DNA from 3 places in the Yersinia sp. SCPM-O-B-9106 (C-191) genome. Region 1 is predicted to be linked to each of the others. Evidence: predicted binding sites of a transcription regulator. Region 1 holds the regulator's gene; each other region holds the start of a gene.

Region 1 (7,578 bases):
AAAGCTGACGGTAACCAAGGCTATTTCCTGCAACGTATGACCCCAGGCTACGCAACCTCCAATGGTCGCTTGGACGTGTGGTGGGATTCCCGCTCTGACTTCAACGCCAACGGCGAAAAAGCGCTGTTTGGTGGCGTGATGTATGACCTGAAAAACTGGAATATGGCCGGTTGGTCAGTCGGGACTTCTTATGCTTATGGTTGGGATGCCAAACCAAGCACCAATCCAATTTATGACCAGAATGTGCGTTTGAAAGAATCTGCATGGAACTTTGACGTGCTGTATACCCTGCAAGAAGGCCGGGCGAAAGGCACATTATTCAAACTGCATTACACCATGTATGACAACCACACCAATATCCCAAGCTATGGTGGCGGTTTCGGCAACGTATTCCAGGATGAAAAAGACGTCAAATTCATCGTGATCGCGCCATTTACTATCTTCTGATTTTACCCCGTTTGATTGCCATCCCCGGCCACCGTGCCGGGGACATAATGGAGTGCCACCATGAAAAAAGTCCTTTTTATCATTGCCGCAGTAATGGGATTAAGTGCTTGCGCCACACAAGGCCCAGTCCAGCCGGAAGACAGCAAACTTAAGCAAGCTTACAGTGCTTGTATCAATGCCAGCGAAGGCCAACCAGAAAGATTGATCCCGTGTCAGGCGGTGCTGAACGTCTTGAAACAAGAAAAAGCACATCAAGCTTTTACGGACAAAGAGACTGTCCGGGTATTGGATTATCAGCGTTGTATTGATGCAGCCCATACCGGCAATGGTCAAGCCTATGACGCGCAGTGTGGCAAGCTGTGGCAAGAAATTCGCAAAAACAATTAATTAAGTTCACGACAAAAGTTGAACTAACAATAATGACTGCCAGTAGCGATTTTGGCAGTGATTATTCATTACGGATGAGGTTAGTGATGAACAAATTCAGATTGAACGCGTTAGCGGCAATAACCGCAACCTTTGGCTTGATGGGGTACGCGCATGCGGACACCACTAACCAACAGCTTGTGGATCAACTCAGCACGTTGAAAGTTAACTATAAAATACTAGATAACCGCGCTGCTGAAAATGGCGTGGATTGTGCCAAGTTGGGGGCTGACTGGGCATCATGTAATAAGGTCTTGATTACTTTGACCAACACCGGGGATGAGATCAAAGGCCAAGATTGGGCCATTTACTTCCACAGCATCCGTCGGATTCTGACTACCGATGACGACCAATTCAAAATTACTCACCTGACTGGCGACCTGCATAAAATTGAACCTACCGCTAAATTCACTGGCTTCCCCGCCAATCAGGCGGTTGAAATCCCGATCACCGGCGAATACTGGCAGTTATTTGCCACTGACTTTATGCCGCGTTGGTATGCCACTTCAGGTGATGCGAAACCAAAAGTCCTGAAAAGCACCGATACTGAGGATATTAATGAATATCTGACTCAGTTTACTGGCGATCAGTGGAAGCGCACTAAAGACGACAATAATGTGCTGATGACGCCGGAATCCCGTTTTGTTAAAAACGAAGCAGTGAAAAGGTTGGCAGCAGCTAACCTGCGCGGGCAGATTATCCCGACGCCGATGGAAGTGAAGATTCACAAACAAGATGCTGATTTGAGTCAAGGCGTTGCTCTTGACCTGAGCGCTTTACCAAAACCAGCCGCTGATGCTGCACAACAGCGTTTTGAGTTACTGGGTTTGAAGTCGGATTCTGCTGGCTTCCCGATTAAAACGCTGATTCAACCGTCTGCTTTTAAAGGTGATTTAGCCGTTTCTGGTGCCTATGAGCTGAAAATCGGCGAAAAAGGGGCGCAAGTCATAGGTTTTGACCCTGCTGGGGTGTTCTACGGTTTGCAATCGATTCTTTCTTTAGTGCCGGTTGACGGTAGCAAGAAGATTGCAACATTGGAGGCCAAAGATGCGCCGCGCTTTGAATATCGTGGTGTCTTCCTGGATGTCGGGCGTAACTTCAAAACCAAAGATGCGGTGCTGCGTTTACTCGATCAAATGGCCGCTTACAAGCTGAACAAATTCCATTTCCACCTCAGTGATGATGAAGGCTGGCGTATTGAGATCCCAGGTTTGCCAGAACTGACGGATGTCGGTAGCAAACGTTGCCACGATTTAACGGAAACCACCTGTTTATTGCCACAATTGGGTTCTGGCCCGGATAGCAATAATCTGGGTTCCGGCCATTTTACCCGCGCTGATTACATCGATATTCTCACATACGCTAAAGCGCGTCAGATTGATGTCATTCCTGAAATTGATATGCCAGCCCATGCTCGTGCGGCCGTGGTATCAATGGAAGCCCGCTACAACAATTTGATGAAGCAGGGCAAAGAAAAAGAAGCCAACGAATTCCGTCTGGTTGACCCGACTGATGATTCTCAAACGACCTCGGTTCAACTGTATGAGCGCAAAAGTTATCTCAACCCATGTCTGGATTCTTCTAAGCGCTTTGTCGACAAAGTGATCGGCGAAATGGCTCAGATGCATAAAGAAGCCGGTATGCCGCTAAACACTTGGCATTTTGGCGGCGATGAGGCCAAGAACATCCGTCTGGGGGCCGGGTTCCAGGACAAAAATAGCCCGATTGAGCCGGGCAAAGGCATCATTGATAAGAGTGTTGAAGATAAGCCGTGGGCCAAATCACAGGTTTGTCAGGACATGGTCAAGCAAGGAAAAATTCAGGATGTTGAGCATCTTTCCAGCCACTTCGCCATTGAAGTCAGCAAGCTGGTGAATGCCCACGGCATCGAAAAAATGCAAGCCTGGCAAGATGGCCTTAAAGATGCCAAAGATTCGAAAGATTTTGCGACCAAACGTGTGGGCGTTAACTTCTGGGATACCCTCTATTGGGGCGGGGCCGATTCAGTCAATGATTGGGCCAATAAAGGCTATGAAGTGGTCGCGTCCAACCCAGATTATGTCTATTTCGACATGCCGTATGAAGTTAACCCAAATGAACGCGGTTATTACTGGGCAACTCGCTTCAACGACGAAGCCAAAGTCTTTAGTTTCGCGCCGGATAACATGCCGCAAAATGCTGAAACCTCGGTCGACCGCGACGGTAATCACTTCAGCGCCAAGAGTGATAAACCTTGGCCGGGTGTGCACGGTATTTCAGGCCAATCATGGAATGAAACTGTTCGGACTGACGAACAGATGGAATACATGATTTTTCCGCGGGTATTACCACTGGCCGAACGTGCCTGGCATCGTGCGCCATGGGAGCAAGATTATAAAGCGGGCCGCGAGTACAAAGGTGGCGAAACCCATATGGTCGATACTAAGGCGTTGAACTCAGATTGGCAGCGTTTTGCCAATATTATGGGACAACGTGAATTGGCGAAACTGGATAAAGCCGGTGTTGCTTACCGCTTACCGGTTCCGGGGGCGCGTGTCGTTACAGGGGAGTTGGAAGCTAACATTTCCTTGCCGGGGCTGATTATCGAGTATTCCACTGATGGCGGTAAGCAATGGCAGAAATATGATGTCAAAGCCCAACCTAAAGTCAGCGGTGACGTGTTGATTCGCTCGACAAGTCCGGATGGTAAACGTAGTAGCCGTGCGGAGCCGGTTAAAGTCTGATTATTGCTGTCAAAGTGCTGTGTCTGATGTTAACTCCTGTTTGCCAGGCTTTTATACCCGTTATACTTCAAGCTGCATGTGCGTTGGCTGTCTTTGTTCGCCCCAGTCACTGACTTGTGTCAGCTCCTAGGGATTCGCTCAATTGCCGCCTTCCTGCAACTCGAATTATTTAGGGTATAGGTAAACAACATTATGTGAAGTTGAGTTGATGGTTTTTTCCCCGGCGAGTCCGGGGTTTTTTTTGTTTCAAATTCATGTGAATGGCCATTAAATGAGTAATGAAAAAATGAATTTGTCACGAAGAGAGGGATGCAGGAGATCAGTAACAAAAATGACCACCTGACTCCCAACTGAAATAACTTGTGGGAAAGGCGGCCATCTTGCGAATTGCTTATTTCAGCATTATGTGAAAATCTTTATATGATCAATGAGATAAAACCATATTATTTTGGATCGTGCGCAGACTCGTCTTCACGGCAATTGCCAGTGGCACAGTGGCCATAGAGATACAGGCTATGATTGGTCAGCTTGATGCCATGCTTTTCAGCAATATCACGTTGCTGTTTTTCAATCTCTTCATTGCTAAATTCAATCACTTTGCCGCAATCCAAGCAAATCAGATGATCGTGATGATGCTGTTGCGTCAATTCAAAGACTGATTTACCGCCTTCGAAATTGTGGCGGGTCACAATACCAGCATCATCAAACTGGTTCAGTACGCGGTAAACCGTCGCCAGACCAATTTCTTCACCGATATCGATCAGCTTTTTATAAAGATCTTCCGCGCTGACGTGATGGTTAACCGGATCTTGTAACACTTCCAGAATCTTAAGCCGGGGCAGCGTTACTTTAAGGCCTGCATTTTTTAAGGCTTTGTTGTTGTCAGTCATGCGGATTCAGTCCTATTACTATCGATTCAAATTAAGGCCGTTCAGCCTATGACATCCGTGGCGCAATATTCTCAATTGCGTCTCATTATAGAACTGCTAGCCCCAAATGAAAACCGTGGTTGTTAACAAAGATATAATTGCACACTTTGCCCCATTAATCATGCAATGTATTGATGGGTGGGATTGTTGCATCATTTAAGTATATGGTTGCTGGGTGTAACGTTACAAATTTGTAGCGGTTTATTTTCATTTTGCACGGATGAATATGCGGATCTGTGGGCGGCTTAACAAGTCTATTCGTCATCCTTCAAGCTGCATGTGCGTTGGCTGCTCTCGTTACTCGGCCAGTCAATGATTCGGGCCTCACTCACTTGCCGCTTTCCTGCAACTCGAATTATTTAGGGTATATAGCGAGAGGCGTTAGAGGTAACGGAAACGCGGTTTGATGTTTAACATCACCCTCGCGTTTCCGACACGGCAAGTTAACCGGTAATTTCAGCGAGATTCAGTTCTTCACTGATCTGTTTTACCCAAGCGCTAACACGTTCATTCGTCAATTCTGGCTGGCGATCTTCATCAATAGCTAAACCGACAAAGTGATCATCATCCGCCAAGCCTTTGGAGGCTTCGAAGTGGTAGCCTGCGGTTGGCCAGTGGCCGACAATAGCAGCACCGCGTGGTTCGATGATATCGCGCACAGTCCCCATCGCATCACAGAAATATTCTGCGTAATCTTCTTGGTCGCCGCAACCGAACAACGCGACCAGCTTGCCGTTGAAATCGATCTCTTCCAGTGTCGGGAAGAAATCATCCCAATCACACTGGGCTTCACCGTAATACCAGGTTGGGATACCGATCAGCAGAATATCGAAGCTTTCTAAATCTTCTTTGCTGCTTTTGGCAATGTCATGAACCTCAGCAACATCTTTGCCCAGTTGCTTTTGGATCATCTTGGCAATGTTTTCGGTATTGCCAGTATCGCTGCCAAAGAAAATGCCTACAGTTGCCATATAACTTAATACCCTTAAATTCAAATAGTTATGCAAATTACTGAGCGCTCTGCCCAATAATATAACACATGTATAGGGCCATATAATGCCAGAAAATCTCGCCAGGCCGATATCAAGTTTATGCGATATAAAATTTTTGTGAGTCGCTCAACCTTATAACGTCATTGCCGATAACCTTCATGTAACCGAAAGGTTGCAATTTGCGGTGCCAGGGGGGAAACCGTCAAATGAAAATTTGCCGGGAAAGGAGTTGTCGTTAGCTGTATGGAACGTCCTTTATTGCTTTTCGGTCATCAAATAACACCAGGATTTTAACGGTAAGTATCCGATATATAAGGGGAACTAACATGCAGTTTTTAAGAAATATTACCATCAGAGCCGCACTACTTTGGGTGCTTGGGGCTTTTTGCCTGCTATGGGGCGGAGTATCGGGTTATACATTGTTATCACTGAATCAACTAACACAATCCACTAATGCCAGCAGTGTGTTGGTTGAAAATATGAATTTGGTCAATCAGGGGACGGATCAATATTTTCGGATGGTTACACGCCTGGCCCGTTCAGTAGATTATCGACAGGGCGGTAATATTGCGGATGCCGATAAAGAACTCAAATCATCCAATGTTGCACTTGAGAATCTGAAAAAAAAGTTGGCGCAGTTTAAAGCCATCGACCATGCACAAATTGACCCCGCATTGGTGAATGGGGTGATTGATGGGTGGAGCGGATTAATTGATCAGGGTGTGACGCCGCTGTATCAGGCGGCAATGGATAACAATAGCGCGGTCTATGAGGACTTAGCCAAAAAAACAGTGCCAGCGCTAAGTCGCCAATATGGATCTGTTGCGGAGGATTTTAATCATGCCGCCTCTAAAGCCATCGGTGTGGCTAAAGAGCAATTTGCTCGTCTGACCAAAATCAGTAGCATGATATTAATCTCTGCTTTGGTGGCGGGATTAGTGATTTTGCTAGTAACGGATCGCTACCTGGTCATCAACATGGTGCGCCCGCTGGATAATATTCGCGCACATTTTCGGGTGATTGCTTCAGGCCAGCTTGGGCAGCCCATCGCGGATTTTGGTCGTAACTGTGTCGGGCAATTGTTTCCACTGCTACGTGATGTGCAGGCCAGTTTAGCTAACACGGTAAAAGCTATCCGCAGCAGCACGGATGGGATTTATCACGGGGCGGCAGAAATTTCTGCCGGTAATACGGATTTATCATCGCGCACTGAGCAGCAGGCGGCGGCGTTGGAAGAGACAGCCGCGAGTATGGAGCAGTTGACGGCAACGGTAAAACACAATGCAGATAATGCACATCACGCCAGTCAACTGGCGGCAAATGCTTCTATCACCGCCAAAAAAGGGGGGGCGCTGGTGGCCGATGTGGTGCATACCATGGATGATATCTCCGCTAGTTCACGCAAAATAGCCGAAATTACCACGGTAATTAACAGTATTGCTTTCCAGACCAATATTCTGGCACTAAATGCCGCCGTTGAAGCGGCCAGAGCCGGAGAGCAAGGTCGGGGGTTCGCCGTGGTCGCCAGTGAAGTCCGCAATCTTGCTCAGCGCAGTGCACAGGCGGCGAAAGAGATTGATAGCTTAATAACCGAATCAGTAAGCCGTGTTAGCAGCGGTTCGGCATTGGTAGAAAGTGCCGGGATAACTATGGATGAAATTGTTCGTTCCATCACCAATGTCACCGATTTAATGGGCGAGATAGCCTCGGCGTCTGATGAGCAAAGTAAAGGCATCACTCAGGTCGGGCAGGCGGTGGCGGAGATGGACAGTGTGACTCAGCAAAATGCTGCGCTGGTGCAGCAAGCTTCCCGAGCGGCGGCTTCGCTGGAGGAACAGGCGGCTCAGTTAAACCAAGCGGTAGCCGTGTTTAAATTGCGGTCAGATGATGAGCGAGCCAAACCGGTAACCAAACCTCGGGCTACGGTTTTAGCGGCGACGCCGACGAGTAAGGTGGATAACAACACAAACTGGGAAACTTTCTAGCTCTATTTTTCAAAGACTGTTTTTCAAAAACGACTGTAAGGATATTGGCGTGGCGTAATCACTTACGCCACGCCGT
Region 2 (7,578 bases), 2.1 Mb from region 1:
GTGTTCGTGATGGCATTTTGCCTAGTTCAGCGGCATTTTTGGTTTCACGCACTTTGCCTTTCGTGTAGGTATAAGCGGCGATCAGGTTGATATTGTCGTTAATTTCACTGTTTAATTGTGTTTCTATCCCCTGGGACTGGACTTCACCAATGGGAACACTGTAGGCCAGCACTGAGTCGTATTGGCTGATATTTTTCTGACGTAAATCATACAGTGCGGTGGTCAGTAGGGTACTACTGCCCGGAGGCTGGTATTTAATGCCTAACTCGACCTGACGTGCTGTTACGGGGTCTAGTGCACCCGTACCAGGAGCGCCTTTGGCAGTGCTAGGTTCAAATGAGGTGCTGTAGCTGATATAGGGCGAGATACCCGAATCAAAGGCATATAACACACCGCCACGGCCAGTAAATGCTTTATCGTCTTGTTGATCTTGCGTGACGCTTTTACGGTTCATTGTTTTTAACTGTGACCAGTCATAGCGCCCCGACAGCAGGAAATTCCACTTATCTAACTCAATTTGGTCTTGTAAATAGATCCCGACCTGATCAAGTTTGGTTAAATCACTGCTATTGAGCGACAGGTCACTGTCCTTAATATTCAGGCCATAAGTCGGTGATACCCAATCCAAATTGTATGCTGGCAGCACTTTACCCATATAGAACCGGCTATCAATACGGGTGCGTTTATAATCTAACCCCGTCAGCACCGTGTGATTTAGCTGTCCCGTCCAGAAATCGGCTTGCAACTGGTTATCGACTGCAAACTCGGCCGTGGTCTGGCGTTCGATTTGCGGGCGACGGGTCATTGTGCGGTTATCTGCCAGTAAATCCATAAAGACCAGATATTTGTAATCTTGCTTGTTGTGGCTGTAACGCAGATTTTGGCGGAATTTAAAGGTGTCATTGATGTAATGTTCAAGGGCATATCCGACGGAAGTTTGCTCGCGTTCAGATTGATCAAATGACGGGTCACTGACGTTAAAATCGTAAGGTATTTTGCCGTAGGGGGTACCAAACACCGTGCCAATTGCCGGTAAGAAGTTACGCGAGCCGGCCTTAGGTTCTTTCTGATAGCTGGTCAGTAAGGTAAAAGTGGTGTCTTCGTTCGGGATGAAAGTTATTGCTGGGGCGATAGCAAAACGCTCCTGCTTATAGGTATTAACTGCATCATCCTGTGTCCTGCCAATCCCATTAAGGCGATAGAGAACTTTACCCTCATCATCTAACACACCGCCAAAATCAAAGGCGGCTTCTGCCCGGCTATTATTACCAGCCCCGACCTGCACTTTATGAATACTTTCGGCTGTCGGGCGCTTGCTGACCATATTGATCAGGCCGCCTGGGTTGACCTGGCCATACAGCACCGAGGCCGGGCCACGGACGACTTCAACTCGCTCCAATAACCATGGGTCAATCTGGCCGCCGCGCCGTGCGCCACCCAGCGAGTTGTAGCTTAATCCATCCAGAAAACGCGGTGCGTAGCCGAAGCCACGAATGATAACTTCATCATTCATATTGGAACCACCGCGATATTCCGGCACGACACCGGCAGTATAACGCAATGCTTGTGCCACGGAAGTTGCACCTTGCTCCTGCATTTGCTGGCTGGTAATCACGGAAATGGATTGTGGAGTACGGATAAGCGGGGTATCGGTTTTAGTGCCGGTTGAACTATTTTTAGCAACGAAACCATCATCTTGTTGCCCGCTACCTGCTTTGGCAACCACCACTAATTTATCTTCTTTTGTCGCCGTTGCTTCTTTCGCGGTGGTTGCCGCGAAAGCCTGTAGAGCCGGTATTAATATAAGTGCAGAGGTTAATAAGGTTTTTGATGCGTAGCTTGCCCGGAATAGCAATTTCCCTGGCATCTTCTTGCCTGAAATATCAAACATGATTTATCCCTACCTAGAAACACAATAATAAAACGTGCTGGAACCCATCCGGCCTTATACCTTTCATCTTGCAAACTGCAGGTGTTGGTTGCACTCAATAACCCGAATCACTTACTTGTGTAAGCTCATTGGGATTATCTCCTTTACCGCCTTCCTACATCTTGAAATCTATTGGGTTTATTTATTAACCGGTATGGCGATAAGAAAACTTTCTGCCCATTCAATTCCTTCTCGGCACCGCAGAACGCCCTTACTCATATTGCGGGAATAAAGGGGTACTCAAGAATGAACATGCATATGGTATTGCAAATACTAATGGTTCTCAATATTATTTGTATTCACACAATAAACACAAATATATTTAATTTGGTTGCTTGTGGACATACATTGGCTTGATGTGTGGTGTCTTGATGTGTAGTGAATAGAAACTTAGGCAATGAAATCAAAAGGATTGGGTGTGAGCACGACAAATGAACAGATTGATAGCCAGAGTTTGTTAGCAGACCCTCTGGCTGGCAGTGATACATGGTGGCAGCAGATTGCACTGCGGGGAACACCGCTGGTGGAGCCGGTTACTGCTGGCAAGGTGAAATTGACATTCCTCTGGCGGGAGCCGCCCGCCAAGGCGGGGAGCGCTGTTTATAGCCGTGTCTATATTGATGTTAACGGCGTGACTGATCACCACAGTCCCAATCCTGAAACTCTACAGCGCCTGGGCCAGAGCAATGTTTGGTATTGGCAGGCTGAAGTGGAATCTGATTTCCGGGGCAGCTACAGTTTTATTCCTGTTGTTGAAGAACATTGTTTGAATTTACCTGAGGGGACACCACAAGAGCGCCGTCAGGCGCAGCGCAATTGGTGGATCTCACTGATGGATTTAGCTGAAAACGATCCGTTCAATCCTACAGCTCCCCATTACAGCTATCGCGGGAAACCACTTTCGGCGGTGCATTTAGCCGATGCTTTGCCCCAGACGGCCTGGCAGCCCATTGATGCGGGCCAAAAACTCCCAACAGACCCAAAACGGCTGCAACTGATTAGCTGGAATAGCAAGTTGCTCGGTAATAGCCGTAATGTGTGGATTTACCACACACTCGGTGCCGAAGATAAAGCTGAGCGGCCGCTGGCTATTTTACTCGATGGTCAATATTGGGCGCATGGGCAATCGATTTTTGGTGTGCTGGACAGAGAAACTGAAGCCGAACGCCTACCTGCCAGTGTGTATATCTTGATCGACATTATCGACCAACCTCATCGCGCAGTGGAATTGCCCTGCAATCAGGATTTCTGGCAAGCGCTGCAAACGGAGTTACTGCCACAAGTGGCCTTGTTGCAACCTTTCACTGACAAAGCCTCTCGCACTCTAGTCGCCGGACAGAGTTTTGGCGGGCTAGCTTCGCTTTATGCCGGATTACATTGGCCTCAGCGTTTTGGTTGTGTGCTGAGTCAGTCAGGTTCCTTTTGGTGGCCAGATGTCGACAATTTCAAAGCACTAACCGCCGGAACTGCCGAGCGGCAGGGCTGGCTGACAGAGCAGGTTTATCAAGGTGTGGGCGCTGACCATCCATTGGATATTTTTATGGAGGCGGGCCGCCGTGAAGATGTGATTTATCAAGTTAATGAGGCCATGAGTGAAGCACTGCGGCAGGCTGGGCATCGGCTGCATTACCGAGTTTATTCAGGGGGCCACGATTCCTTGTGCTGGCGTGGCGGCTTGATTGATGGATTGCACTTTTTATTAGGTTCCTCAGATTCAAAATAAGGATATTTACGCCATGAACATTTACGCCATGAACAATGAAACAGAAACACCCACCAACCCGTTTGATAACGAAGATCTGCCTTTTTTTGTGCTGATCAATGAGCAGCAGCAATACAGCTTGTGGCCCCAGATTACGGCGATTCCGGCAGGATGGGAAATTGTTCATGGGCCGCAAAGCCGGTCAGATTGTGTGAAATATCTTGAGGTTAATTGGACCGACATGCGCCCGGCCAGTTTGATTCGTGCAGAGGCTGGCCTGCAATAACGCGGGCCGTGGGCTAAAGGAATTATCGGATTATCGCGGCTCCACCTGCTGCAATAAATCCTGTGTTGCCAAAAAAAGGAATACCCATCGTGTCAGAGGATTCAATCTCCCTTGTTGCTGCTGTCGAGCTGCCCTTGGTGGCGGCACAGCCCGGAATCTGGTTTGCTGATCAGTTAAGTCAGCAAAAGAACATGTTTACCGTGGCCCATTATATTGAACTGGCGGGGCCGCTGGAGAGGGAACTCTTTAGCCGTGCCGTTAGCCAAGGGCTGGCGGAGGCCGATACTCTCCATGCGCGTTTTGTTGATGGCGACGATGGCCCGATGCAGCGCATTCCCATACAGCGCCAGGCGGCTGACATGCCTAAGCTGGAGTGGTTGGATTTCAGTGCTCGCGCCGATGGGCGACAGGCCGCACTGACATTGATGTGGGAGGATACTGAGGCTCCGATACAGTTAGATGGCGAGGAGCCACTGTATCGACACTGGGTTATTCGTGTTCCTGATGAAAATGGCAAGCCGCTATGGCTTTGGTATCAGCGTTATCATCATTTGTTGCTTGATGGCTTCAGTTTCACCGCAATTACCCGCCGTATTGCCGATATTTACACTGCATTATTGCAAGGGAAATCTATTGGGGAATCCCCTTTTACCCCGTTTAGCGATGTGGTTAGTGAATATTTGGCGTATGCGGGGTCAGAAACCGAGCTGCGCGATAAGCAATTTTGGCAACAACATACTGCGGATTTACCCGCCGCACACACACTTTCCCCCCTGAACTCGCCCGCCCGGGCAGAGCAAACGGATAATCGCGTATTGCGTCAGCGGATTAATATCGACTCTGACTCGTTTGGCCGTTTACTGGCAGGGGGCGCAGCACAGCGCCTGAGCGCTGCCGATATGGCAATGGCGCTGTTGCTGATTTATTTCGCCCGTATTAGCGGCGAAATGCGCTTGTCGGTAGGGTGCCCGTTTATGCGCCGCATGGGATCAGTCGCCTTGACCGCCACCGGGCCAGTGGTGAATGTGTTGCCATTGCAGATAACGTTACGGCGCGAAATGCAGATTGTTGATGTGGCGCGCGCAGTGGCGCGCGAGCTGAAAACGGTGCGTCAACATCAGCGCTATGAAGCGGAACAATTACGGCGTGATTTGGGGATGGTCGGCTCCCAGCGGGCGCTATATGGCCCGGTACTGAATTTTAAAATGTTCGATTTCGCCCTGAATTTGGGGGAAATAACCGGCGTTACCCACACCTTGGCCTCCGGCCCGGTCGATGATGTCGAGTTTGATCTCTACCTTGATAACGGCCAATTGACCTTGGAAATACTGGCAAATGCGGGGCGCTATGACCACGCCAGCCTGCATCAGCATGGCGAGCGGATACAATTCTTGTTGCAGCAATTGGCGGCCCAAGCCGAAATCACGGTAGGCGACCTCATATTGACGCCACAGCAGGAGCTGCAACGCATTGATAGTTGGGCTAAAGGCCCGCAATTAAGTCTGCCTGCTGGGGTGGTGTCGGTGCTGGATATTTTCCAGCAACAAGTGAGTGCGCAACCGGATGCCACTGCGGTGAGCTGTGGCAAGCAAAGTCTGACTTATCGCCAGCTTTCTGACCGTGTGGCCCAACTAGGGCGAGCATTGATCGCCAGAGGAATTCAGGCTGATGATGTGGTCGCGATTGGTATTCCGCGAACTGTGGATTCGCTGGTCGCCATCTTGGGGACTCTGGCCAGTGGCGCAGCTTACATGCCGCTTGATCTGGATTACCCGATGGAGCGGCTCGCCAAAATGTGCGAGGACGCCAGACCGCGCTTACTCCTAGCCCATCAATCGACTGAAAGTTTGTTATCTTCACTGGCTATCACCGGCGAGATGGAAATAGTTTGCCTGAATGAATCGCGCTTCCAGCAGGAATGCACGGCTTTCTCTGTTCGGCCCATTACTGATGCAGAGCGCCAGCATTCCCTGCACGGTGAACATCTGGCATACATGATTTATACCTCGGGTTCGACTGGCCGACCTAAAGGGGTCATGAGCACCCATGGCGGGTTAGTCAATTTGCTCGTGGCGCACCGCACGTACCTGTATGGCCCGGCGATGGCGGAATTTAAGCGGCATAATACCCGCCGGATGCGCGCGGGGCATACCGCATCATTCTCTTTCGATTCCTCTTGGGAACCGCTGTTCTGGATGATGATGGGCTGCGAGATGGTCATTTTTGATGAAGAAATGCGCCGTGATGCTTATGCATTGGTGCAGATGATGGATCAGACGCCAATCGACACCATGGACATTACCCCGTCATTCTTTACGCAAATGATCGATAGCGGTTTACTGGAGGCTGGGCATCACCAGCCCGCCTTTATTATGATTGGCGGTGAAGCCGCCACACCGCGTTTGTGGGAGCGGCTGAAACAGCATCCTGAACTGAACGTGGTTAACTTCTACGGCCCGTCGGAATACACCATAGATACCCTCGGCGCGAATATCCAGGTGGCGATGCAACCGGTTATTGGCCGCCCGGTGGCGAATACCGAAGTCTATTTGCTGGATAGTCAACTCGCCAAAGTGCCAATAGGTGCGGTGGGGGAGTTATATATTGCCGGTAAAGGGTTGGCTCGTGGTTATCTGAACCGGCCTGATTTAACCGCGGCGCGTTTTGTGGCCAACCCTTTCCGTCACGGCGAAGTGATGTATCGCAGCGGCGACTTGATGCGCTGGACGGCAGAGGGGCAGTTGGATTTTGTCGGGCGCACCGACCACCAGATAAAAGTGCGCGGTTTCCGGGTTGAGCTGGGCGAAGTCGAAAACGCGCTGGTGGTCTTGCCGGCAGTCAGTAGCGCAGTGGTTATCGCCGAAGCGGTCGGCGCGACCCATCGGCTTATTGGCTACTGCGTGGTACCCGATGCGCAACTGCGCCAGAGTAAAGATCTTAATGCCCGGCTAATGGATCAATTGGCCGCGAGCTTGCCAGATTATATGGTGCCCGCGATCCTGATGGTGTTGGATGAAATGCCGCTGACGGTAAACGGCAAGATTGACAGGCAAGCGCTGCCCGCCCCACAACATCGGCAACAGTTCACCAGCCGGGCACCACAAACCCCGCCGGAAAAGCTGTTGTGTGATGCCATCGCCCACTTGCTGCGTTTGGGCAATATTGGTGCGGAAGATGATTTCTTCCAACTCGGGGGCGACAGTATTTCCGCTATGGCGCTGGGGAGCACTTTGCGTCGCGCCGGTTTCCGCTTGGCTCCGCGCGAGATTTTTGCTCTGCGCACACCGGCTAAAATGGCGCTGGCTTTACACTCGTTAATGGATTCGCCCGTAGCGGTACCCTCTGCACCCACGGCATCCTTACCCGAAACACTGTGGCAGGCGGCTGGCGAAAAATATGGCCCAATCGCCGATATTCTCCCGGTATTGCCGCTCCAACAAGGTTTACTGTTCCATGCTCAGTTAGGGCAAGAAGCCAATAATTACAATGCGATCAGCCGGTTTGACTTGCAGGGTGAACTCGACATTGAGCGCTTGCGTGATGCATTGGAAAGCCTACTGCAACGCTACCCGCAACTGGGGGCTATTTTTGACAGTGAGTTGCACAGTGAATCATTGCAAATCCTGCCGCAGATTCAAGATAGCGCCCGTCGCTGGCCAT
Region 3 (7,578 bases), 510 kb from region 1:
AGGCGCAATCTGCTGTGGCTTTGGGGACGGTTGGCCTACAGCGAATTGATGAAAAAAATGGTGTAATTGAGATTGGTTCAGTGAATTGGTCACCGCGCTTAAAACGTCATTCAGCCGGTACCGAAGCTATCTATTTACTCTTACATTATGTATTCGACAAATTAGGTTATCGCCGTTGTGAGTGGAAATGTGATTCATTGAATGGGCCTTCAAATGCTGCTGCAATAAGATTTGGTTTTCAGTATGAGGGGCAATTTCGGCAGGCGATTGTGACCAAAGGGCGTAATAGAGATACCAATTGGTACGCCATCACTGACCGCGAATGGCCGCTCATTAAGCAAGCATTTAATGATTGGCTGGCGAGAGATAACTTTGATAATGAAGGCAAGCAAAAAACACGTTTACAGGATTTACGAATTAGCCGCTGATGACCACCAAATTAATTAAGATTAACGCTATCTTATTGTCTAGTTAGGTTATTTTTAATTATCGCCTTTGCTTAAAAAATAAACAAAAAAGCAAGGGCGAAATAACAAAGCCGGTTTAATGCCGGGAACTAAAAGTGAGTTAATAGTATCGCGTGATATAAAAAGTAATTAGAGTAAAAAACGAGCAGATGGGAATGTTATATTTTTTTACATTTTGCTATCGCGAATTTTACGAGTGTCATTATACTGTAATCATCTGGCGGTATTTTTCACACGGTGCATTGTTTAAGCTGATTATAGTTTAGGCTGTTGTTTATCACTGCGGGGATCGCTAATGGTAGAGTCCATGATTGGGCTGTTAAGACAAAATCAAAGTTTCAATCAAGCGACTCGTTGTTACGAGGGCTTACTCTCCGACTCTAAAATTCCAGTATTTTCGTCATCCTCGTTTCCAGTATCAACATCACGTTATCACTCCCTTGCGATATTGTTTTCATCCGGCTTATTGGGCTGGGGGGCTAACTTTATTCGCATTTTCATTGGCTATTATTGGCTGCAAAGGAAGCCAAAACCTCATCTGAATGTGAAACATCATCGCGCGGGCAATTTTTGCTCGGCGGTAGTTGAATCAAACTGAAAGGTGCCACTATGGGAAGACAGAAAGCAGTGATCAAAGCTCGTCGTGAAGCTAAACGTGTTATTAGACGTGATTCACGTAGCCATCGCCAACGTGAGGAAGAAAACGTGACATCGTTAGTGCAAATGGGCGGTGTTGAATCAATAGGTATGGCGCGGGATAGCCGTGATACCTCCGTTATTCAGGCGCGTACGGAAGCTCAAGGTCATTACTTATCAGCCATAGAAAGTAAACTACTCATCTTCGCTACCGGTGAAGCAGGGTGTGGTAAAACCTTTATCAGCGCGGCCAAGGCCGCTGAAGCATTAATTCATAAAGAAGTTGATCGGATAATTGTGACGCGACCTGTGTTACAGGCAGATGAGGATTTGGGCTTCCTGCCCGGTGATATCTCTGAAAAATTCGCGCCTTACTTCCGCCCGGTGTATGACATTCTGCTGCGCCGCCTCGGATCTTCTTTCATGCAATATTGTCTACGGCCGGAAATCGGCAAAGTTGAAATTGCGCCTTTCGCGTATATGCGCGGGCGTACCTTTGAGAATGCGGTGGTGATCCTCGATGAGGCACAAAACGTGACCGCCAGCCAAATGAAGATGTTTCTGACCCGTCTCGGTGAAAATGTCACGGTCATCGTTAATGGTGATATCACCCAATGCGACTTGCCGCGTGGCGTGAAATCAGGTCTCAGCGATGCATTGGAGCGTTTTGCTGAGGATGAAATGATTGGCATAATCCGCTTTGATAAGCAGGACTGTGTCCGCTCTGCGCTCTGTCAGCATACTTTGAATGCTTATTCATAATTCAAGTTTATGAGTAGATGAGCTGATAAAAAAGGGCAAGCGCATCAAACGCTTGCCCTTTGCTTATCCCCTTACGGGGATATCGACAAAGAATTGTCGCTACAACATAATCGTCATCATATACGCGGCAAACAAGGCCAGATGGGCGGTGCCGTTGAGCACGTTGGTTCTACCGGTAGAGAATGAGATTTGCGACAGAATCAAGACACTGACCATGACCACGATATGTGGCGCTTCCAGACCAAAGTTCAACTCTTGCCCCGTCAGTACGGCAATTAAAGTTACCGCCGGCACGGTCAGTGAAATGGTGGCCAGCACCGAACCAAAGAACAGATTCATTGCTCGCTGAACCTGATTCGCCAACACCGCTTTTAATGCTCCCAACCCTTCCGGTGACAGGATAAGTAAGGCAATCAGGAAACCGGTAAATTTCGCGGGTGCGTTTAACTCGGTCAACAGCGCTTCCAATGGGTTAGCATCAAATTTGGTAACCGCGATAACCGCAACTAAATGAACTAACAGCCAAACTGTGTGCCACAGGCTACTGTGAGAAGACGGTTTACCGTGGTGAGGGTCATCACCATCATCTTCATGTTCGTAGACAAACAAACTTTGGTGGGTTTTGGTTTGAATCAGCAGGAAAACACCATACATCGCCGCTGAAATTGCCGCGACAACCAGTGATTGTGCCACACTAAAACTGCCATCTGGCAAAGTGCTGGGTAATACCAACACAATGATAGCTAACGGGAAGATAGCCATCAGATACTGTTTAATACCGACTAAATTGACATGTTGGGTCGCAAATTTACGCCCACCGAGCAGCAAGGACACCCCGACCAACCCCCCGACAACAATCATGATGATGGAATAGAGTGTGTCGCGCATCAATGCGGGTGCAGCATCGCCTGTTGCCATCATCGCCGAGATCAAACTGACCTCCAACACCACCACGGATAGGCTGAGGATCAATGAACCATAAGGTTCGCCCAAACGGTGTGCCAGAACGTCAGCATGACGAACGACACTGAAAGCACTACTCAGAATACCGACCAGTGCAATCAGGTTGATCACGATAATGGCAGCAAAATTGCTGGTATCTCCCCAAATATTAAGGATAACCAGCGCAAAAATAGGCAGGAGAAGGGAATATTCGTGATGGCGAGATTTAGATCGGCCAGGATCATTTTGCGACTTCATTTCGAGCACGCTCCTAATAACTTTACTGCGCTAAATGGGCATTAGAGCCATTTAACGATAATTAAGTGCCGTATTGCAGGCTAAGTAGCTTTAAGACTAACAAATAACAGGGAATTGTCGCAGGAAATTTACAAGGTTTTAACGGGAAAAGGCAAAAAAGAATCAGTAAAATGGACACGACAAAGTAATGTCCATTGATTCTACAGATATTAATGAGATCTAGTCGTCAATATTGTCCATCACTTCATGGCGTTTGTGATGATAATCCTCTTCATTCAAACCCTCACGCCAATAAGGGACGGCATAGAGTTGCTGGCGGTCACAGCTTTTTTCACGGCGCAGGTAACGGCGCAACTGCACCACCATCCGGTCTTCACCGGCCAGCCAAAATGTCGCTTCTTCCATCGGCAAATCCAGTGCGCAGAATTGGGTGACAACATCATCGGTTTTCTCGGTACCGCCAATAATCCAACTAAGTTCAACACCCGCCGGTTTCACCAGATTAAGCACATCTTGCGGAGTATCGACACGAATAATGGCATGCCCTTGCGCATTGGCGGGTAATGTTTCCAACAATGCGGCGATGGCGGGCAGTGAAGAAGGATCTCCAACCAGATAACTGTATGTTGCCGCAGGTAGCATGGTTTCAGGCCCGCCAGGATTCGTTATCCCTATCCAATCACCCACTTTGGCATGACGAGCAAAATCTACCGCTGGGCCGCTATGGTCATGAATGGCGAATTCAATGTCTATTTCACAAGTTTCAGGACGGATGGCGCGAACAGAATAGGTTCGAACAATGGGGCGCACATCTGCTGCGGGCCATTGTGGGCCTTTCTCGCCAAGAACCGGTAATTCCGGCTGTGTTTGATGGGCTAATGGTAGGAAGACTTTCAGATGCGCCCCAGCACAATCAGCTGGGTAGTTATGCAATGTTGGGCTGTGGAAAGTGATTCTACGCAAATGTGGGGAAGTGTCTGCCACCTTTCTTACCTGCACCAAGCGCGGAGGAGTTGGACGATATTTAGGGGGGGCTGAGGTTGCTGTGGTTGATTTTTGGGTCACAGTCTTTCCTTCTGATTTTATGGTGTTTTATAAGAGATGAATTATACCATTAATAAATCTTAATGATAATTATTTGCATGAAAGTAATTTTTATAAAGACAAGTTGCATAAGAACAATATAAGAAACACGAAAAGCGGCATTGATCGCGGCGGGAGCAGGGCAAGGTGCTATATTAAAAAGTTATTTATTATAGCCGATTTTGTTTTTGAGCATTTGGCTGAGTCAAATTTGCCATGTTCTATAAATTTTTATTTTTTGAAAAATAAGGCTATTTCTCAATTTCACGTCTAAAGACACCTTTTTAGGAATGCCATTCACTTTGCTTAGTACAAAAAAACATAAGCAACGGTTTTTTTGTATTTGTTTGTCACCCATATCCCCCGTAAATCTATTGCTACCCCTCGGACGTGAAGCCGCCGCAGCATTATTGGTGACCTTCACTCACCGCCTATCTGTAACGCCGGGTTCTTTGGGTATATCAAACAGAATGAAATGAAAGGGGCTTAGTATGAATTTCCAACAGCTTAAAATTATTCGGGAATCAGCCCGTTGCAATTACAATCTGACCGAAGTGGCAAACACACTATTTACTTCGCAGTCCGGTGTCAGCCGGCATATCCGCGAGTTGGAAGAAGAATTAGGCATTGAGATATTCATCCGACGAGGAAAGCGGCTATTGGGGATGACTGAGCCGGGCAAAGAGTTACTGACCGTCGCGGAGCGCATGTTAAATGATGCTAATCAAATCCGCCGTCTGGCAGATGTATTTAGCAATAATGATAGTGGGCAGCTACATATAGCGACTACACATACTCAAGCACGTTATAGCTTACCGCGAGTGATTAAAGAGTTTCGCTTGTTGTATCCGCAGGTCAAGTTGGTGATTAGCCAAGGAAATCCGCAAGAAATTACCGCGATGTTGCGATCCGGCGAGGCCGATATCGGCATTGCCACTGAATTATTGATGAGTGATGAATCTGTCGCAGCATTTCCTTATTATCGCTGGCACCACGCGATTGTGGTGCCAGAAAATCACCCATTAACACAAGAATCGAACATTACTCTGGAAACCTTGAGTACCTTGCCATTAATTACTTACCGGCAAGGAATAACTGGCCGTTCCCGTCTGGATAATGCTTTTAAAAATGCAGGATTAACCCCCGATATTGCCCTCAGCGCACAAGATTCTGATGTCATTAAAACCTATGTCGAACTGGGCATGGGCGTAGGTATTTTGGCGGATATGTCTTATGAAGCACATCGCGACAAAGGTCTGGTACGGCTCAATGCTGAGCATCTGTTTGATGCCAATACAGTATGGTTGGGGTTAAAACGGGGGCAGTTACAACGTAACTTTATCTGGTTCTTTATCCAACTCTGCAATCCAACACTTTCCCTACATGACATTAAAGAGAAAGTGTTGGCGGAAGCAGTAGATGAAGTGGTGCTTGATTACGAAATTTAGCTTATCAGTAAAATGGTCTGATGATTCTGACAAAATCGTCAGTCAAGATCATCATTGTCCGGGGTAAATTGCACCCGTACCTCTGTCCCACCTGATTCCCGTTGGCGAATATCACAATGCCCATTCAGGCTGGCGGCTCTATCATGCATAATCATCAGGCCGTAATGATTTGGCCGCTTACTGGCTTGACCAATCCCACGGCCATTGTCGATGATTGACATGACGATATCACCTTGCTCGACCATGACGTTGACTGCGGCCTCACTGGCGCGGGCATGCTTATAAATATTATTCAGTGCTTCCCGCGCGATATTGACCATATGAATGGCTTGATGGTTAGGAACTGCATCTGGCGGTAAGTTGAAATCGAGTGTAATAGGCAAGTTGGCGCGCTCGCTGAATTCATTGACCAATGTTTGAAGTGCGGCCTGTAATGTCGCGGCATTGAGTTTCAAACGGAAGGTGGTCAGCAACTCACGTAGTTGGCGGTAGGCAGTATTAAGTTCATCGCGCATTTGCTTAATCAATAACTTACTGGGTTCTGGCAAGTCCGGAACCTGAATTTGCAAACAGCTAATTTGTATTTTCAAACAGGAAAGTGACTGAGCGATGGAGTCATGCAGTTCGCGGGCAATGGCGGAACGCTCTTCCATAAGCAGTAATTGCTGCTGGTGTCTGGCCTGACTTTCCAGTGCCAATGTGCTGGTCAATTGCTCAACTAACATATTCACTAATTGTTGCTGATCTGAATTGAGCGGGTTCTCTGAAGGAAGCTTTGCCAGTAATAAGCCATATTGACCCAACTTATCGGACAAACTCCAACTAAGAGATTCCCGTGATGCCGCACGATCCGCAACAATAGATGAACCGCTAATAGTTAACTGAGTCGGGCGATTTTGCGGCGGCAAATATTCACCATCCAAAGCATCAGTCAGTTGTGAGCGGTAAAGGTGATTTTCATACAGACAAATTTGTACATTCTCCAGCGGTGTCAGGGTTTGCAATTGCTCAATCACTGGCACCAAACGTTCACTGAGTGGCTGATGGGTATGCAACTGGCGACTGCTATGATAAAGGAAAGCCAATACTTGGTTTTTCTGTTGTAAATCAGCCGTTTTCTGGACGACACGTTGCTCCAAATCACTATAAATTAATGAAAGCTCCTGCGACATGCGGTTTAATGCGGTTCCCAGCATCCCCATTTCGTCTCGCTGATAGGGTTGAGTGAAGCGCTTGCTGAAATCACCGCGGCCAATTGCGTTCGCCATCGAGATCAATTGCAGCCATGGGCGCAATAAACGGCGGCGGAGATAATAAATAGTGGCGATCATCAGCCCCAGAGTCAGCACAATGAAAACCAACTGAATCATAGTCACCAGCAATAGGCGCTGCTCGGTTTTATGGTCGATAGCGAGTACCAATGCATCCAGTTGGTGGACAAAATCGGCCACACTGGTAGCGACATCATCGGGCTGCTTAGCTCGTAGCAGTTGTGGTTTTAAGGTCGTTTGCCAGTAACGTTCAATTTGCTGGTATTGGCTAGTTAAGCCCTCCCGTTGGAGTGAAAGCTGTAAATCACTGCTGGTTTTATCTTGCTCCAGTGCCGCCAGATAGGGTAAATCCCCCTTATCTAGCGGCACCATGGAAAGCAGCCGATAACTTTGCATGCGCAGGGAACCTGCTTTATTGATTGCATGCGCATTACCTTGAATGCTTTGAGCCATCCATGACGAAATTGTCATACCCGCCAACCCCAACATGCCCAGTAGTATCATCAGTAAGGCAATCTGATTAACTAATGGAATTAGGTAACGTTTCATAAAGTGGCATTCCTTTAACCTATAAGCGTGGCAGCCTTGCCGTGTTTAATCCCGCAATATTAGTGTTAGTGGGATTTCATACCGGCGGCTGTCATCATCATACGGAACAGCATGGAAACTGCCAATAAAGCCAGCACACTGCCGCACCAGATCAGTAGCATC

The links. Region 1 encodes Fur, which represses iron uptake genes when iron is present. Its sites were predicted from a motif close to ATAATAATGAGAACNACTATCAA; they were not measured.
Region 2: fes (enterochelin esterase) is a predicted target of Fur. The motif match lies at 2,201-2,223, and genes of this name have one in related genera.
Region 3: OP863_RS08810 (siderophore-interacting protein) is a predicted target of Fur. The motif match lies at 4,187-4,209, and genes of this name have one in related genera.

What each region holds. Positions count from the first base shown of each region.
Region 1 covers NZ_CP110791.1:1,398,388-1,405,965, forward strand. Annotated here, with positions in the region: gene chiP (chitoporin ChiP) at 1-447, shown strand, start outside; gene chiQ (ChiQ/YbfN family lipoprotein) at 508-834, shown strand; gene OP863_RS06430 (beta-N-acetylhexosaminidase) at 921-3,596, shown strand; gene fur (ferric iron uptake transcriptional regulator) at 4,040-4,486, opposite strand; gene fldA (flavodoxin FldA) at 4,969-5,496, opposite strand; gene OP863_RS06445 (methyl-accepting chemotaxis protein) at 5,844-7,502, shown strand.
Region 2 covers NZ_CP110791.1:3,723,770-3,731,347, reverse strand. Annotated here, with positions in the region: gene OP863_RS16890 (TonB-dependent siderophore receptor) at 1-1,891, opposite strand, end outside; gene fes (enterochelin esterase) at 2,349-3,653, shown strand; gene OP863_RS16880 (MbtH family protein) at 3,667-3,918, shown strand; gene OP863_RS16875 (non-ribosomal peptide synthetase) at 4,008-7,578, shown strand, end outside.
Region 3 covers NZ_CP110791.1:1,905,876-1,913,453, forward strand. Annotated here, with positions in the region: gene OP863_RS08795 (GNAT family N-acetyltransferase) at 1-428, shown strand, start outside; partial or broken gene OP863_RS19995 (hypothetical protein) at 763-1,009, shown strand; gene phoH (phosphate starvation-inducible protein PhoH) at 1,077-1,865, shown strand; gene chaA (sodium-potassium/proton antiporter ChaA) at 1,965-3,065, opposite strand; gene OP863_RS08810 (siderophore-interacting protein) at 3,285-4,130, opposite strand; gene cbl (HTH-type transcriptional regulator Cbl) at 4,640-5,596, shown strand; gene narX (nitrate/nitrite two-component system sensor histidine kinase NarX) at 5,635-7,416, opposite strand; gene OP863_RS08825 (DUF2474 domain-containing protein) at 7,482-7,578, opposite strand, start outside.